DNA from 4 places in the Companilactobacillus allii genome. Region 4 is predicted to be linked to each of the others. Evidence: predicted binding sites of a transcription regulator. Region 4 holds the regulator's gene; each other region holds the start of a gene.
The links. The regulator Rex, encoded in region 4, represses fermentation and respiration genes when NADH is low (regulators of the CRP and FNR family bind a similar motif). The targets are predictions, from matches to a motif close to TTGTGAANTANTTCACAA.

Region 1 (4,882 bases), 1.2 Mb from region 4:
AAATAGGCGGCCGACGTTCTCACAAACTTGTTCTATATTCTTACCTGAATCTGAAATTGCTTTATCTAAACTTTGAACACCTGGTACACAGGTGAATATTGCATCTATTCCTAATGGGTAAAGTTCAGAGATCCTGTCTCCTACACTACCGGCAATCGCTACTACTGTTGCATTTTTATTAACTTCTTTGGTAGCTTGGCTAACGCCAATTGGTGTCTTGCCGAATTTAGTTTGAAAGTCAATTTGGCCTTCGCCTGTAAATACTAAATCGGCGTCTTTAACTTGATCTTTTAAGCCTGTGTAATTAACAACTATATCAACACCTGACTGTAACTTTGCGTTGGTAAATGCCAATAACCCGGCTCCTAAACCGCCTGCAGCACCAGCTCCTGGTGTTTGTTCTAAGTCTTTACCGAGGTCTTTTTTGATTACTTTTGCATAATGTGACAAGGCATCGTCTAAGAACTCTACCATTTCTTCATTAGCACCTTTTTGTGGTCCAAAGACGTGTGAGGCACCATTTTTGCCAGTCAATGGATTGGTAACATCTGATGCGACAATGATCTTGATATCATTTAATTCTGGAAGCATTTCACTGATGTCGATTTTGCTTAACTTCTTCAACACTGCTCCTCCATATTTCAATTCATTATTATCTGCATCTAATAAATGGGCGCCAAGTGCTTGAGCCATACCGGCCCCACCATCGTTGGTCGCTGATCCACCGATACCAATAATAATAGTCTTGGCCCCATGTTTAATAGCAGCTTTCATTAATTGGCCAGTTCCATAAGTAGTCGTCACGTATGGGTTTCTAGTATATTCATTAATGAATTGAATTCCACTGGCCTCTGCCATTTCAATGACAGCAACACTTCCATCATCTATCAATCCGTAATGTGCTTGTGTTTCAACACCCAAAGGATTGATAACTTTTTCCGTCAAAATTTGACCATTTTTAGCATCGACCAGTGATTGAACAGTACCTTCACCACCATCAGCCATTGGTACTTTAACAAAAGTTGCGTCAGGATAAACTCGTTGTAATCCTGTTTGCATTGCTGAAGCGACTTGCTTAGCAGTTAAAGAATTTTTGAATGAATCTGGAGCGAGTACAATTTTCATTTTATCCACCTTCAATAATTAGAATAAACCACCGTACATAAGTGTAGCGACAATCGTCATAGACAATCCCACTAACATTTCCCAAACTACAACACTCATTCTTTCCTTGAATTGCATATTGACTGATTGGGCTGTGACGTGGAAGTAATTACCATGTGGTAATTGGTCAATAACAGTGGCTCCGGTATGAACCATTGCGGCAGCACCTGTTCCTGAGATTCCCAGTGACATAATCGACTTGCTGAAAGAATTAGAAGCAAGAATAACACCAGTTGATGTTGAACCCGTGGCACCTGCCATCAAAATACCGGCGATTGGTGCCAGGAATGTTCCTGATATACCTGATGATTTAACCAACATAACGATTTCTTGTGGCAAGTTAGAAGCTGATATCAATCCAGCAATCGCACCAGCACCGATAAGGATCATTACAACATCAGTCATTCTAGCTAGTCCATTTTTCATATAAGTTAAGAACTTACGTTGTTGCTTCATTGCTAGAGTTCCGATCAATCCAGCAATTGGTAAGATATACATTGCATCAATATTCAAGCTTGATAAAGCCTTGATACCTAAAACATCCCCAATGGGTGTTATCAACAACAAGACAACGGCAACTAATGGAGTTGTGATTGCTGAACCCAAACTTGGTAGATCTTCGACTTCTTTTTTGGCGAATTTTTGGTCTGCTGGTATGAAAGTTCCTCTATTCTTTACTAACATTGCTAGTAAAACAGCAACGATCAAACCAACTACTGCTGGTACAAAGTCAGCTATCATGACTTGTGATAATTCAACATTGAATCCCTTAGCAGCAGCTATAGTATTAGGGTTAGGCGAAATAATATTACCTGCCTTACCTCCACCTGATAATGCAACCAACAATGATAACTTGCTGTAATGCATCTTTTGACCGACCTCTAATGCTATCGGAGCAACGATAAGAACAGCAACTGGAATAAATATTCCTACTCCAGTCAGAACCATTGTGGATAATGCTAGTGCAAGAATCGTCAATCTATCACTGAAGTGACTGACTATATTAGTCGCAATCACATTGGCAGCGCCAGACTCCATCATGACCCCGGCTAAGACACCTGCCGCAATAACTCTGATGATCGTCCCCATGACACCTGAACTACCAGTTACTATTGTATTAGTTGTTTGTGCTAGACTCATTCCTCCTAACAAACAACCTATAATGCTTCCCATCATCAATGAATAGACAGGATTTACTTTGAATAAAATTAAAATAATTGCTAAAGCCAAACCTATTAATGCGGCCCACCATGCTATCACTGCAATTCCTCCTCGCTTTTAATGCTTTCTTGTTAAAAATTGAACAATTGATTTACGAGTAATATAATAGCCTGATTATTATTTTCATTCAATGTTCATTTGCACAATAATTATTTGTCGTTTAAATAAGAAAACGTATTCTCTTATTGGTATTATAGTATTATCATTTACGTTAATAATGAAAAATAAATAAACGCACAAAATAATCAACTAATCAAATTCCTATTCTAAAAGGACTATTAGAAATCGATTGTGCTATTTTGTACAAAAGGATGGCCATTATGAAACTTGATCCCATACTCGCACAGTCCATTGTTGATCGGATGATGGAAAGTATCCCTTACAATATCAATATGATGAACGAACATGGATACATTATCGCTAGTGGTGACAAAAATAGACTCAACACTCTACACGTTGGTGCCGTTGACGCTATAGAGAAAAGTGAAACCTTACCAATGATTCAATCCTTTGGAACTCATGGACAACCCGGAGTCAATATTCCCGTTCAATTTCAAAGTAAAACTATTGGTGTGATAGGTATTACCGGTGACCCAAAAAAAGTCACTCCTTTAGCATCTCTACTAAAAATCTCGACAGAATTATTGATAACTCAAAGTTATAACAATCAAGTTGAAGCACAACACAAGAATAGATTGAATCGTTTCTTATACCAATGGACTGAAGTAACTGACGATATTAAAGCTCAGACCGAACTCAATATTGAGGCCAAGTTATTACAAGTAGATCTATTTATACAACGGTTCGCAATTGTCGTTGAGACCGCAGATACAACACCTTTACTTATCAAGAAGAATGACTACACACTAGCTCTTTCACCACACAGTACAGTCATCATCACGGCATCAGATACTGCCATGAATCTTTATTTAAAAAGAGCCATATCCAAACATATCAAAGTTGGCGTTGGCAACAAAACAACTTTGTTGGGTAAATCCGTCAAACAAGCTCAAAGTACGATCCGTGTTGCTCAGATTTTTGATTTTGATAATACCAATTTTTATAATCAAATCAGCCTCATTGATAAAATTCTCTCAACAGACTTATCCACACATGAAATAATCGAACAATTCAATACTCTGCATCAAACTGACGGCGGTCGTGAGTTAATAGACACATTGTCTTGTTACTTTATAAACAATGAAAGTGTCACTGAAACCTCTAAACAACTGCATATTCATCGCAATACGACCAATTATCGACTGAATAAGATCTCAGAATACTTCGGTTTAGATTTACACATCCTAGATGAAACATTTAAACTATATCTGAACTATCTGTTTTTCCAAGAATCAGTCTACAAAAGAACGCATTGATATCTATCACATAGGAGGAAACATTATGCGACAAATACAATTTAATGATCAACCTACCTCTATCATTGGTATGGGAACTTGGCGAATCGGTGAAGATCCATCTAAAGGATCTGCCGAGATCCAAACTATTCAATATGGCTTAAACCATGGAATAACTTTGATCGATACTGCTGAAATGTACGGTGAAGGTGCCGCAGAAACTTTAGTTGGTGAAGCAATAAAAGATTTTGATAGGCAAAAATTCCAACTAGTATCTAAGTTTTACCCTTATCACGCTACTCCCAAACTAATCAAGAATAGCTTAGAGCACTCCCTCAAACGACTTCAGACTGATTATTTGGACCTATATTTACTACATTGGCGTGGTGAGACTCCACTTGCTGAGACTATTAGTGGACTTGTTGATATGAAAAAAGCCGGCTATATCAAAGATTTTGGTGTCTCAAACTTTGATATAAACGACTTAAAAGAATTGTATTCAGTTCCTAATGGTGATCAATGTAAAGTTAACCAAAACCTCTACAACATTGGAAGCCGTGGTATTGAATATTCGATACTACCTTGGCAAAAGGAACATGATATTTCATTTATGGGTTATTCACCATTTGGCTCTGATAAAAATGCTTATTTGCATCCCCAAGAAATCATTACCGATATGGCAAATCAAAAACACATCACTATTTTCCAACTATTACTAGCTTGGGTGATTAGAAATAATGACTTGTTAAGTATCGCCAAGACTAGCTCCCTTGAACATCTCAAAGATAACTTAGGTTCAATCGATGTCAGATTCACTGATGACGAGTTAGAACTATTGGACAAGTATTATCCTGCTCCAACAAAAGAAACTCCACTAGACGTGATCTAATTTACTCAATATGTAGCCAATGATCAATCCTAAAAATGCTGGAATTATCCAGCCTAATCCCATGCTTGAAAATGGCAAAACTTGATTGATACTTAGAATAGAACGTACTTGTAGTCCTTTAGGTAAATTCTCCATTCCTGAAAAGACTGCTGGGATTATAGTAAATACTAAGGTCGTTTTATATACCTTCGAAGATGTTCCTATGATTGGTGAAAAAACCGCCAATAAAATCATGACGATTGCCAAAGGGTAA
Region 2 (4,882 bases), 880 kb from region 4:
CATTACTTAGACGAAGGAATCAAGAAGAATCCTTATCTAGAGACGTCAGAATTTGGTTGGCAAATTGATCCATTAGGATTCCGAGATATTTTGACAAAGGTTTACAACGAATACGGCATTCCAATGTTCCCAATTGAAAATGGTATTGGTGTTCGTGAAAAATTCGATGGTGGAGAAATCCAAGATGATTATCGTATCAAATACCATCGTGATCACATCCAAGCTATGGAAGATGCTATTTTTGAAGATGGAGTTGACGTGATAGGTTACCTTGGTTGGGGATTGATCGACATACCTAGTTCCAGCGGCAATATGGACAAACGTTATGGAACAGTCTATGTAAATCGTACAAACCATGACCTATTAGATATGGCTCGTGTACCAAAGAAGAGTTATTGGTGGTTGAAACACGTCATTGAAACAAATGGCGCAGATTTAGGTGATATTTAACTAAAATTTTTTGAGGGGTGTTAATATGTCAAAGGAATCAACTTCCGAAAAACTAGAACATAGTAGTTTTTTGGATAAGTTCACGCAAATTTCTGTTACTGTAGGTAACTGGGTTTACCTAAGATCTTTGCGTGATGCGTTCGCTGTTATCCTTCCAGTTTTCATTATTGCTGGTTTGGGTACATTGTTGAACAACACAGTTTTCATGTGGATCTTTAAAGGTGATACATTAACAAAGGTTCAAGTTTTTGGTAACGCCATTTCAAATGGTACTTTGAACGTTGCCAGTGTCTTGGTTGCTCCAATGATTGGATATGCTTTAGCCAAGAATAAAGGCTTTAATAACCCAATCGCTGCTGCAGCTATGTCACTAGCTTCACTATTCATTATGATGCCTGGTACTGTTTCATTAACAGATGCTGCCGGAAAAGCACATAACGTTACTGGTGGTTTGAGCTTCTTGAACACAGGTACACAAGGTATGTTCGGTGGTATTATTATCGGACTTGTAGCTACAGCTATGTTCATCAAATTAGCTGGAGTTAAAAAGTTACAGATCAACTTAGGTGAAAATGTTCCACCTGCAGTTAGTTCTTCATTTAGTGTTTTACTTCCTGCCTTGATCTTAATGTCATTCTTTGCTTTGATTGCTGCATTGTTAGCAGGATTTTTCAATACAGATTTGATCAACTTGATTAAGAACTGGGTACAAGAACCACTTCGTGGATTTAACACAAGTATCTTAGGATTCTGTGTAATCTACTTTGTAGCCAACTTCTTATTCACATTAGGTATTCACCAAACAGTTATTTCAGGTTCTTTGATGGATCCACTTGTACTTATCAACATGAACCAAAACATGTTAGCTTATGCTCACCATGCACATATTCCTAACATCATCACAACTTCATTCGTTTCAAACTACGTTCTAGTTGGTGGTTCTGGTTCAACAATTTCTCTTATTATCGCTATTTTGTTATTTAGTAAAGTTAAGTCAAGTAAAGACGTTGCCAAACTTTCATTAGCTCCTGGTATTTTCAATATCAACGAACCTATGATCTTCGGTTATCCTATCGTCTTCAACTTGCCAATGATGATTCCATTCGTATTGTTCCCAATTATCGGAGCTTTGATGGGTTATTATGCAACATTACTAGGTATTGTTTCTAAGACAGTCGTCTTGGTACCATGGACTACACCACCATTGATCGGACCATATCTATCAACAGCCGGTGACTGGCGTGCCGTAGTTCTACAAGTTGTAATTCTAGCAATTGGTGTTGTTTTGTATCTACCATTCATGAAGATTTCAGAACGTGTTGCTGCAAAACAAGCTGAACAATTACATGCAGAACAAGACGCTGGAACAGTTAATGCTTAAATTAAGAAAAGAGGACATATATAATGAAATTTGAAAGAATTTGGTTCAGTTATATCGCAATTGCTTTGCTGATATTATTGGGATTATTCGACCTAGTGAATTTTGGATTGAGTCTTACTACCATCAGTACATTTGTGGTTGCAATCCTCTTTATCGTTACCTTGCACAATAAACAGAGCGTTAAAAAGCGCGATTAGCTTTTACATATAAGTCAAAAAGTCCTAGTGTCCACAAAGTGGATGCTAGGACTTTTTGACTTATATGCAGGAAGCTGCGCTTTTTAACGCGTTTGCGAAGCAAACAAAAGAAAAATAGAAAACTGTAATTTTTTAAGATGGATTCAAATTTATAATTAGTGAAAAGTATTAAGAACTCTGTGAAAACAAGGTTCTTTTTTGTAAATCAATGAAAAAGGTAATTAATATTTATTTTAATAATTCTCATCAAATTATAATGTAAAATTAAGCTAGAATTATTGTTTACTAAATGTGAACACGTGTATATCCGTATTATAGCAGGAATATAGCCAATTTTGAATCTACAATTGTAACTGTATTTGGTTTATAAATAAGTACGCACATTTGGTATATTTTGAGATATATTTCTGAAAAGTACTTGACTAAATACATGTGAAGAAGTTAACATAAAGTTGCGATTACGGATAAATAGAAAGGACTGGGATTAAGGGTTTGAGGATTGATTCTGTAAAAAAATATTAGTAGAAGGAGGGAACTATTTTGAAAAAACGGTTATCTCAATCGGCTTACGGTGGTGTAGATGGTAACAAATACGTCCCGTATGTGACCGACAAGAATAATAAAGGTGGAAGTTCAACCATCATGATCATGGGTGCCATTTTGGCAGTTATCTTCGCTGCTTCAACGGCATACTCTGGTATGAAAGCGGGTCTTACTGTTGCGGCCGGTATTCCGGGATCCATTATTGGTTCTGGTATGGTCGGAGTATTTGCTAAAAAGAAGGGAATACTTGGTAAGAACCTCTTACAAGGGATGTCTAGTGGTGGTGAATCAATCGCCAGTGGGATGATTTATGTGTTACCAGCTATCATTATTATCGGTGGTAAAGTTAATTTTATTGCTGGTATTGCAGTTGGTGCGCTTGCTGTATTGTTCGCTATTGGTTCAGCTTCATTAGTTCAAAATTACTTAGTAGTTGAAGAACACGGAAAGTTGGTTTATCCAGAATCCATGGCCATCTCAGAAGCACTAGTAGCGTCTGAAGCCGGTGGTGACTCATTGAAGTTTATGGGTATTGGATTTGGTATTGGTGGTATTTTGACGATACTCACAACACAAGTATTCGGCTGGGTAAACAGCATGATCACTTATGTTGGTAGTTCATTTTATCGTTGGAAGATGTCCACAGAAGTTAACCCAATGCTAGCTGGTATTGGATTCGTTGTTGGACTAGAGGTTGCCTTGGTAATGTTTGCTGGATCGGTTCTTTCAAACTTTGCCATTACACCTTTGATTGCTTATTTCACACAAATGGCCGGAAGCTCATCCCACGTATGGAATGACGCAGCTGTATCAGTTTCACAGATGAGTGTTGATCAAGTTGCTGGATCATATTCTAAGTATATCGGTGCTGGTATGATGCTTTGTGGTGGTATTGTTGGTGCTGTCAAGCTCATTCCAGTTATTATTACATCTGTTAAGAAAACGCTTAACGCTAGAAATAGTGAAGATAGCGAAAAGAACACATTAGGTATTTGGGCATTATTAATTGGTACTATCGCAATTTTTGTAGTAGGATTCTTCATCTCAGGCAACTTCTTAATGGCTATTGTTGCTGGAATCCTTTCATTATTATTAGCTCTATTATTCGTCATCGTTTCAGCACGTTTGGCTGGTACGATTGGCTGTTCTAATGCACCAGTTTCCGGTATGACAATCGCTTCGTTAGTTATCATGACGTTAGTATTTGTAATATTTGGCTGGACTAATACGCAGCACAGTGAAATCCTATTGTTATTCGGTGTTTTCATAGTTACCGCAATCTCCGTTGGTGGGGCTTACATGCAAACGCAAAAAGTTAACTATGTAATTGGTGGTAACAACAACGAAATGATGAAGTACTTCATGATTGCTGCAATGATCGGTGTTATTGTAGTTGTAGGTACAACCGTTATCCTTGAACCTCAATTGAGAATAACTGGATCCAATCCACCATTTGGTATGCCTCAAGCCAACTTGATTGCCACATTGACATCAGGAATTATGTCAGGGAACTTGCCTTGGATAATGATTATCGTCGGTGTTGTTATGGCTTTGGTATGTTGGATGTTAGGACTATCGATCATGACAGTTGCTCTTGGCTTTTATCTACCAATGTCAACAACATCAATCATTCTAGTTGGAGCTTTAGTTAAACTATTGATTGAAAACTCAACCAAAGAAAAAGAACTCAAAGAAAGACGTGTACAAAGTGGTGTCAGTCTTTCATCAGGACTTATTGCTGGTGGATCGATCATTGGTTTGATCGGTATCATCTTGCATGTAACTGGAGTTCTTGGGGATGTTACTCCTGGTGGATTCGCTGGAAGTAATGAAATGGGCTTGATCCTATTAGTAGTATTAGTAGTGTCAATGATCCTACCATTAATTAATATCAAAAAAGATACTAAGACTGAATAAGGAGGTTAATAGCTATGGCTAAGGATCGTTCAAATGAACTTACTGAAGAAGATTTGAAACAATTGGTCTTCGAAAAAAACCCAGAAGTTAAATTCAAGCGAAAAGCAGGCATTATTACTATTGTTCGTGAGCAAAATCATCCAATACAAAAATTCTTCCGAAAAATGCATATGCATATTCCTGAAGAGAGCTATCTGGAGTTAGATGCTTATTGTTCCTTTGTATTCAGCAAGATCAATGGACGTCGTAATGCCTATGATATCGGTAAAGAGTTGGTAGAAAAGTTCCCAGAAGCTGACGAGTTTCGCTATACCAGATTGATCTTGTTCTTACAACAGATCGAAAGGGTCGATCATTTGATTCAACGAGTACCTAATACAGAACGAAAAATTGC
Region 3 (4,882 bases), 760 kb from region 4:
CAACAATATGGATATTAGGATTAAATGATTTCAAGGCAGTGGCTATTCCGGAGATTAATCCACCCCCACCAACGGGAACAATAACAGTATCAACGTCCCAAATATCATCTAGAATCTCAAGTCCGATTGTTCCTTGTCCTGCGATAACATACTTGTCATTGAAAGGATCAACGATTGTCTTTCCTTCTTTTTCAGCACGTTCATGCATCCAATCATGTGCGTCATCAAAGGTTGCACCATGAATATCAACTTCAGCACCATAACCTCTTGTAGCATCACGTTTCATTTGTGGTGCTTCATCAGGCATTACGACTGTTGTGTCGATTCCTAATAAGTGTCCTGTCAAAGCTACACCTTGAGCATGGTTACCAGCAGAAGCTGTAATAACACCATGATCACGTTCTTCTTGAGTCAAGTGATTGATTTTGTTGTTAGCACCTCTAAATTTGAATGAACCGGTCAATTGCATATTCTCAAGTTTTAGGAAAACATCTCCGCCAACAATATTTCTACTTAAGAACATTGATTGCACTAATGGAGTTTTACGAGCATATTTGCTAACAATGGATTTTGCTTCCTCAATATCTTGAATACTAACAATGTTATCAACACCTACACCTTTAATCATTATTCCTACCTCCAGCAATTTTTTTAGTTCTAGAACTTCATTATTCTGTAACTGATAATTCTGTATATGGTAGATCTAGTGAATCAGCCAAGCCTTTATTTGTAACTTTACCTTCATAAAGGTTAACTCCTGAAGCTAATGCATCATCTGTCTTGATTGCTTCATTGATACCTTTGTCAGCAATTTCCAATAGATAACTGATGTTACCTTTTGATAGTGCCATTGTTGCAGTACGTGGTACAGCACCTGGTTGATTTGGAACAGCATAGTGAACGATTCCATCTTTAACGAAGACTGGATCATCGATTGTTGTTGGGTGATCAATTGTTTCAACGGTTCCACCTTGATCAATGGCAACATCAACTAGTACACTACCTGGTTTCATTGATTTAACCATGTATTCTTTAACCAACTTAGGTGGTTTTGAGCCTGGGATAAGAATTGTTGAAATGAATACATCAGCATCTTTGATTTCTTTAGCCAAGTTCTCTTCGTTTGATTTAACAGCTCTAAATGCCTTACCTGCGAATTTATCTTCAAGGAATTTGAGTCTGTCGTCGTTCAATTCAATAATAACAACTGAGCAACCCATACCTAATGCTAGTTCTGTAGCATTTATAGCAGCGTTACCACCACCGAAGATAACAACATTTCCGGCATGGATTCCTGGGATTCCTGGTAATAGGATTCCTTGTCCTTGATGTTGTGCTTCTAGATAATAAGCACCCATAATTACAGATCTTCTACCTGCAATTGCACTCATTGGAGCTAATAATTCGAGTTTGCCATCTTTAGAAATGGTTTCACCACCAATTGCGGTAGTTCCTGCTTTCATCATTGCTTCAACAGTTGGTTTGGAAGATGCCAAGTGCTGGAATCCCCAAACAATTTTACCTTTTGTAAAGTACTTATATTCTTCTGGATCTGGCTCTTTAACTTTGACAATTAGTTCAGCATTCCAACCTTCTTCATGGCTAACTAATTTTCCACCAGCATCAACATATTCATCATTGCTAAAACCTGCTCCAATACCAGCATCCGTTTCAACAAGGACTTCATTGCCAGCCTCTACCATTTTACGAACATTCCCAGGAGTAGCCGCAACACGACTTTCTCCTTCTTTTTGTTCCTTGATAATAGCGATTTGCATATTATAATCTCCTTTGTGAATAAAGTAACTATTTGCATCCGAGTTCATGGTACCGCTTACAATACAGCTTGGCAATGCCCTTTTTGGCTTCACAATCTGCAATATGAGTCAACTCGTTGGGAGGGTTGACGTTATTTTGCAAAAAAAGTTTTATTTTCACAATTATCATTTTCTAGATAATATGTATATTGAGTTTTTGTTACATTCTAAACGTACATGTGTTTACCTCCACTGAACACCCTTGATATATCAGCCTTTTTCGACAAGTTTTATATAGCCGGAATCTATGGTTCAAATTTAAGACTATTTATTATCAGTTTATCAAAATTTGCAAGTAATGATTGATTACTATTAAACCAACTGTTATCAGACTATTAAGACTAACAGCTTAACTTATAACATCATTATATTGTAGAATGTTATAATACATATACTAAGAGGAGGGCAATAAATGCAATCAATAGACAAAACAAGAGCCACTGGCTTGGCTCGATTCACTTCACTAGTGTATTTGTACACTGGATTAGGTGTAGCCTTTTGGACAATCGCAGCTAATGCCATTGCCAGAAACGCTTCACTTTCATACTCAATCATTAATATGATGGGTGCACATAGTCTTATCTTTTCATTAGTAGTAATTGCAGTAGCGTTTGGGTTCATTAGTATGGCTAATCGATTTGCGACTACTTCGTACTTAATGACCTTTATAAGTTATGTGGCATTCCTATTAACAATGGCTGTATTCGGTGTTCCAGTATTTTACATGTACACCGCTCAAAGTATCGTTCAATCTCTTGCAGTAACTTCTGTGATCTTCGTAGTAGCTGCTGGAATTGGTTTCTTTACAAAAAAGGACTTAACAAGTTGGAGTCGAACATTATTGATTGGTCTAATTTCAATCATTGTTGTTTCATTTCTTAACATTGTTATCTTCCACAGTACTGTTGCTGCATTATTAGTTAACATTGCTGTTATCCTAGTTTTCTTATTCTACATCGCCTTTGATTCACAAAATATCAAACGCATCTATACCAGTGCACAAGGTTCTCAAAACCTTGGTGCAATTGCACTAGTTGCTTCAATTAGTTTGGTTATGGATTTCATTAATATTTTCTTGAGTATCCTTTCTATTTTCGGTGATAGTAACTAAGGAATCATGTTGTGTTATTAATTGAGGTTTGAATTAATACCTGCTAGAATATATTTGTAATAAAAAACGACAAGCCCATACAAGGGGGTTGCCGTTACAACTCCACCAAAGTGGTGGCAGGTGTTCAACTAAAAAATAGGCCTACTGACCGGTCAAGTCGTAGAGGGCTTATTTTTTTAGCATCTTTTTTAATAACCTGTAAATCAATACTAACCGCATGATTTCAATCAACAGCTTCTCTGCTGCAGTAACGATTGACCTCAATACGACGCGAAAACGTGCGCCAGAACGCAACTTTCTCCGTCTAATAAAAAAAATCCGATATTTACTTACGTAAATACCAAATTTTTTCGTATTATACTCAAAAGTTGAACGCGTTCTATCACACTCTCAAGAAAAACATACATCGCTATTCCTTTCGTTCAAAATATCCACCATAATATTCTCTATCATAGCTTCCACCTCTCTTTCCAGAAGATAGCCACCACTCCGACAAGTTGCACTTACAAGTATGCGGTATTAATATCTAAAATCAAAACAATAACTGTAAATATAACCAATTAAATATAGTTCTAGAAATCCCCTTATAAAGGTATTTCTAGAACTATATTTTTTACGATCATCCCCCCATTTTAAATCACAACGTCAAAAAGCATTGACTGTGTGTCGTTATAGACATATACTAGTTATTGTCGTTAACGACATACAGGAGATGATTATGACAAAACAATTTAAAACATTAGATGACTTTTTAGGAACACACTTTATTTACACATACGATAACGGTTGGGAATATGAATGGTATGCAAAAAATGACCATACAGTAGATTACCGTATCCATGGTGGTATGGTTGCTGGACGTTGGGTAACTGATCAAGAAGCCAACATCGTTATGTTGACAGAAGGTATCTACAAGATTTCTTGGACAGAGCCCACTGGAACAGACGTTGCCTTGGATTTCTTGCCTAATGAGAAAAAAATCCACGGTACAATATTCTTCCCTAAGTGGGTTGAAGAACATCCCGAAATAACTGTTACTTATCAAAATGAGCACATTGACTTAATGCATGAATCACGTGAGAAATATGAAACATACCCTAAGTTGGTAGTTCCAGAATTCGCAAATATCACATATATCGGTGATGCTGGTATTAACAATGAAGATGTTATCAGTGAAGCACCTTTTGATACACTTCCAGATGATATTCGTGCTGGTAAATATTTTGACAAGAATTATAAAAGAATCAATAAATAAAGTTGAGATTGTTTAGTTAGATGCGATAATATTCATGGTACTAATCGAATAATAGGAGAAATAAATGCCTAAAAAAAGAGTTTTACCATATATATTATTAGGATTGATCAACAATCAAACAAAAATGTCCGGATATCAAATCAGTCAAGAATTCAATAATGAGATCGGTGAATTTTGGCATGCGTCACATAGCCAGATATACCCTGAACTACAAAGAATGATCGATGATAACTGGATCAAACAAGATGATGAGACAACAGATTCAAAGTCGATTTTTTACATAATTACAGCCGACGGGAAAAGTACTCTTAACAACTGGTTAACTGAGCCACTGTCAGCCAAAGATGATTATTTTTCTCTGAAATTATATTTTATTAAGGATCGAAACAATCCCTTATTAAAGAATCTGCTTGAGCAACAATTACAGATGACTTCTGATCATTATGATCATTTACTCAAACGTAAATCATTACTTTTTACAGATGAATCAAACAAAGAGGAAAATTACGGTCATTTCTTGATACTTACCCGTGCCATTGAACGTGAACAAAACCATATTAAGTGGTTAAAGGATAAATTAGATTGACTTTCTGATATAAAAACAAATACAGCACTAGGAATTCCGTTAGGATTTCTAGTGCTGTATTTTTGTAATCTATTTAACTATCTGTAAAACAGCTGCATTAACAGCATCTTTTT
Region 4 (4,882 bases):
CGCCGGTTATATCAAAATTTTTGAATCCGGTTAGCATCGGTGTATAAAGTCCCAGTATGAGTAAAAGGTTCGAAGGGCTTAGTCCCGGAACTAAAACTCCCAAGGCAATCAACATTCCAGCAATAACAAACCCAATAAAATTGGCTGGGATAGTTCCAAATATCTTACTCATGAAGAATAAGAATAATCCACCAAATATTAACATAAAGAAAAACCACAATACGTCTACCATATCACGTCGGCTACGGGAAGTTGAAGCACGCACCAATGAAGGTATAGTACCGATAATCGCACCGGCGAATCCCCACAAAACGATGACTTGGTAATGCTGCAGTAAAAACTCCAACGGCTTAGAAAGAAGGCCAATACCAACTATCCCACCGATCCCAACGGGTAGAAAATACATGAAGTCAGTTTTGAAGTTTTGGCGGATATGTGCCATAAAATGGAGCAATCTTTCATAGATGCCTAGGATAGCAGCTAAAACACCACCTGAGACACCTGGTAAAATAAACCCAAGTGCAATTATGACACCCTTGAAAAAGCGGATGAAAAAATTCTCTTGTTTATTTTGCATATTTATTCTCAACTTGTTTTATTTGTAAATTAAAGAATATCAAAATACTGATATTAAAACAATTATAACTATAAGTCTTCTAATTCCATAGACTTTTCAGTCCATTCATCTTCGAGTTCACTCTGTTTAGCTTTATTTTCGTCCAGTTCCTTTTGAAGATCACCTAATTTAGTATATGAACTTAAATTTTCATCTTTGGTCATTTCAACTTGAATGGCGGCATTTTCCTTGTCTAGTGTTGCAATTTTGTCTTCTAATTCTTCAACTTGGCGTTGTAATTTACGTTCTTGTTTTTGTTGCTCTTTGGATTTTTGATATTCAACTTTTTTCTCACTCATATTATGTGTATCCAAAGATTCATCCAAATCTTCAGAGCTAGCTTCATTTGTCTTTTCAAGGTAGTAATCATAATCCCCAAGATAGACTGTACTGCCACTAGGTCCGATATCAACGATTCTATCTGCGAGTGTGTTAAGTAGGTAGCGATCATGTGAAACAAACAACACGGTGCCTTCAAATGCCTTCAGAGCATCTTCAAGAACTTCCTTACTATCAATATCCAAATGGTTAGTTGGTTCGTCCATTACTAAGAAATTATCATGTTCCATCGACAATTTAGTTAGGGTCAATCTGGCTTTTTCGCCACCAGATAATCCAGAAACTGGTTTTAATACATCATCACCACTAAAAAGAAAAGATCCAAGGACATTTCTTATGACTTGTTCATCTAGTCTAGGATATCTATCCCAAATTTCGTGTAGCACGTCTTTTTTTGGATCCAAGTTAGTTAGGTTCTGATCATAGTATCCAACTTGAACATTAGCACCAAATTGAAACTCACCTTTGATCATAGGAATCTGTCCTAAGATAGACTTCAAAAGGGTGGATTTACCGATACCATTAGGTCCAATAATACCAACACGTTCACCTTTTTTAACATCTAGGTTAATTGGTTCTGACATGATTTGATCAGCATCATAACCAATAGCAGCATCTTTGATCAATAAAACATCGTTACCACTTTCCTTATCAATCTGAAATGAGAAATGAACAGAGCCTTGATCAGAGTCAGGACGATCCATTATGTCCATTTTTTCTAGCTTCTTGCGACGACTTTGAGCCATTTTGGTCGTTGACGCACGCACGATATTCTTTTGAATATATTCCTCAGTCTTTTTGATTTCGGCTTGTTGTTCTTCGTAGTGTTTCCACTCAACGTCTTGATTCTTCTTCTTTTCTTTTAGATAGAAGGTGTAATTACCTGAATAATGTGTTGAAGAATGATGATTGATCTCTACAATTTCAGTTACTACCTTATCCAAGAAATATTGATCATGCGAAATAATCACTAGTGCACCACGATAACCTTTTAGATAACCTTCAAGCCATTCAACAGTATCAATATCCAAATGGTTTGTTGGTTCATCTAGTAACAAGATATCATGATGTTCTAGTAGCATTTTGGCCATGGCAAGACGAGATCTTTCACCACCGGATAAAGTAGAGATACGTTCTTTCCACACATCTTCTTCAAATCCGAATCCTTTGAGGACACTTCTTATTTCTGATTGATATCCGTAACCATTTTCCTGACGGAAAGTGTTTTGAAGTTGATCGTATTGTTTTAGGATTTGGTCATAGTCGTCAACGGTGTTATCTGCCAATTTATTCTCTAATTGGTGCATTTGTTTTTCTTGGACTTTTAAGTAGTCGAAGACTTTTTCCATTTCATCAAAAATAATATTGTCACTATCGAGGCCTGAATCCTGTGCCAAATAGCCGATATTAGTATTTTTTTTCAGCGCAATATTCCCACTGTTATAATTTTCTTGGTCAGAAATTATTTTGAGTAGGGTAGATTTACCTACACCATTTCGACCAACTAGGCCTATTCTACTGTTATCTTGAATCTCGAAGCTAACATTAGAAAAAAGTTTTTTTGTTCCAAAATTCTTAGTTATGCTCTGGGCTTGTAATAAAATCACGGTATAAACTCCTTTATATATTCACAATTTTATCATTAATTAGAAATTTCTGCCTTTTATGTCGTAAGATGTTGCGTTTTCATCCATTTTTATTTACTATAATAGTTAGTGAAACGATGAACACATGGTGGGATAATATGACAAAAACAACAGTACCAAACGCAACGATAAAACGTTTACCAATATATTATCGATACTTTCAGTTCTTAAAGGACGAAGGTACCAAGAAAATATCCTCAGGCGAATTGTCTGAAGGAGTAAAAATTGACAGTGCAACTATAAGACGTGACTTCTCATATCTTGGTGCACTTGGCAAGAGAGGATACGGCTACGATGTTAATAATTTGGTAGCTTTCTTTAAGAAACTTTTGAATCAAGACAAGAGAACAAACGTTGCCTTGGTCGGAGTTGGTAATTTAGGGAATGCCTTGTTGAATTATAACTTCTCGAGAACTAATAATGTTCGAATTGCCGCAGCATTTGACATTGATGAATCAATCGTTGGAACTGTTAAGAGCGGTGTTCCTGTTTATCATGTTAATGAACTAAAGGAACAACTCAATGTTCAACAGATCGATGTCTGTATTTTGACAGTATCTTCTAATGCTGCCCAAACAACAGCAGATTTGCTAGCTGATGCTGGTGTTAAAGGAATCTTGAATTTCACGCCGGTTATTATCAATGTGCCTAATTCAATTCGTGTACATTACGTTGATTTGGCTAATGAATTACAAACATTGATATTTTTCTTAGATCGTGACAAGTCATTAGAACAAGAGAACGAAGATAAAGAATAATTTTTTGGGAGGATATTTGCATGAGTGAACCATTATTTTTGAAACCTGTTTTTCATAATAAAATTTGGGGTGGTAGAAAGCTTGAAACAAAGTTTGGCTACAAGATACCTGATGGTGATATTGGTGAATGTTGGGCTATTTCTGGACATCCACATGGTAGATCCCTCGTAGAGAACGGTGAGTTCTCTGGTGAGTTCGTTGATGATCTATGGAATAACCATAGTGAATTATTTGGTAATCCAAAAGGTAAGGTCTTTCCTTTGCTTACAAAGATCTTGGATGCTGAAGCTAGTTTGTCAGTTCAAGTACATCCAGACAATGATTATGCATGGGAACATGAACATGAATTAGGTAAGACAGAATGCTGGTACATCATTGATGCTGAACCAGGTTCATATTTAATTTATGGACATAATGCAAAGAACAAAGAAGAACTAGATACAATGATTGAATCAGGTGATTGGGATCATTTATTAAGAAAAGTACCAGTTAAAACCGGTGATTTCTATTTTGTGCCTAGTGGTACAGTTCATGCCTTGAATAAAGGAATTATGGCACTAGAGACACAACAAAGTAGTGATACAACATATCGTTTGTATGATTATGATCGTGTTGAAAAGAGTACTGGTAAGAAACGTGAACTACACATTAAACAATCTGAAGATACAATTACAGTTCCACACGTTGATCCAAAGCTAGATATCGTAACAAAGACTGAAGGAAAGAATACATTCACTACATTTGTACAGCCTCCAGTTTCACCATATTTTGCTGTATATCGTTGGGAAATCAAAGAGCCAGTTACTTTGAGACATAATATTGGCAAGTACACATTGATCTCTGTTATTAGTGGTGAAGGTAAGATTACTGTTGATGGCAAAGATTATGATTTGAATAAAGGTGTGCATTTGATCGTACCTGCAACAGTTGATTCATGGACATTAGATGGTGATTTGAACATTATTGCTTCTGAATCAGGCGAAGAATAGAGAAAACATCTCACAATGTGGGGTGCTTTTTTTTGTCTAAAATCAACTTTGCGGTAAAATATTTAACATGCAAATTAAAATAAAAAATACAAACCTAAACTACAAGATTTATGGATCCGGCAAGCCAATTTATTTCTTCCACGGGATGAGTCTGGATTCTACTAGTCTTGAAGTAGTATACGAACCACTGTTTAAAAACAAAAATTATCAAAGAATATATTTGGACTTACCTGGATTAGGAGATTCACAGGATGTTCATGAAGTTAATTCTTCTGATGACGTTTTGGAATTAGTAATAGAATTTATTAAGCAAATATCGGGTGAGAAAAAGGTAGCGATTATTGGTCACTCTTATGGTGGATATATTTGTCTTGGACTCTTAGCAAAAATTCCAGACCAAATTAAAGCCGCATTTATTACTTGTCCGGTGATTCATGCAAACAAAGCAGATAGGAAAGTGTCCGTTCATAAAAACATCTTTTTAGAAGATGTCAAAATTGGCAAGAACGCTGATAAATATCAGGATTTTGTTAA

Region 1: a site for Rex is predicted at 2,454-2,471, ahead of BTM29_RS06570 (GntP family permease). Genes of this name have one in related genera too.
Region 2: a site for Rex is predicted at 2,459-2,476, ahead of BTM29_RS04460 (OPT/YSL family transporter). Genes of this name have one in related genera too.
Region 3: a site for Rex is predicted at 1,792-1,809, ahead of ald (alanine dehydrogenase). Genes of this name have one in related genera too.

What each region holds. Positions count from the first base shown of each region.
Region 1 is NZ_CP019323.1:1,347,320-1,352,201, reverse strand. It holds gene BTM29_RS06575 (glycerate kinase family protein) at 1-1,125, opposite strand, end outside; gene BTM29_RS06570 (GntP family permease) at 1,144-2,430, opposite strand; gene BTM29_RS06565 (CdaR family transcriptional regulator) at 2,706-3,761, shown strand; gene BTM29_RS06560 (aldo/keto reductase) at 3,787-4,629, shown strand; gene brnQ (branched-chain amino acid transport system II carrier protein) at 4,615-4,882, opposite strand, start outside.
Region 2 is NZ_CP019323.1:929,875-934,756, forward strand. It holds gene BTM29_RS04450 (glycoside hydrolase family 1 protein) at 1-450, shown strand, start outside; gene BTM29_RS04455 (PTS sugar transporter subunit IIC) at 476-1,831, shown strand; gene BTM29_RS12780 (hypothetical protein) at 1,855-2,028, shown strand; gene BTM29_RS04460 (OPT/YSL family transporter) at 2,569-4,488, shown strand; gene BTM29_RS04465 (coenzyme PQQ biosynthesis protein PqqD, pqqD) at 4,503-4,882, shown strand, end outside.
Region 3 is NZ_CP019323.1:808,454-813,335, reverse strand. It holds gene tdcB (bifunctional threonine ammonia-lyase/L-serine ammonia-lyase TdcB) at 1-628, opposite strand, end outside; gene ald (alanine dehydrogenase) at 669-1,778, opposite strand; gene BTM29_RS03875 (Bax inhibitor-1/YccA family protein) at 2,230-2,928, shown strand; gene BTM29_RS03870 (phenolic acid decarboxylase) at 3,647-4,183, shown strand; gene BTM29_RS03865 (PadR family transcriptional regulator) at 4,248-4,769, shown strand; gene BTM29_RS03860 (M1 family metallopeptidase) at 4,839-4,882, opposite strand, start outside.
Region 4 is NZ_CP019323.1:50,836-55,717, reverse strand. It holds gene BTM29_RS00265 (DUF368 domain-containing protein) at 1-577, opposite strand, end outside; gene BTM29_RS00260 (ABC-F family ATP-binding cassette domain-containing protein) at 646-2,562, opposite strand; gene BTM29_RS00255 (redox-sensing transcriptional repressor Rex) at 2,700-3,359, shown strand; gene manA (mannose-6-phosphate isomerase, class I) at 3,380-4,348, shown strand; gene BTM29_RS00245 (alpha/beta fold hydrolase) at 4,416-4,882, shown strand, end outside.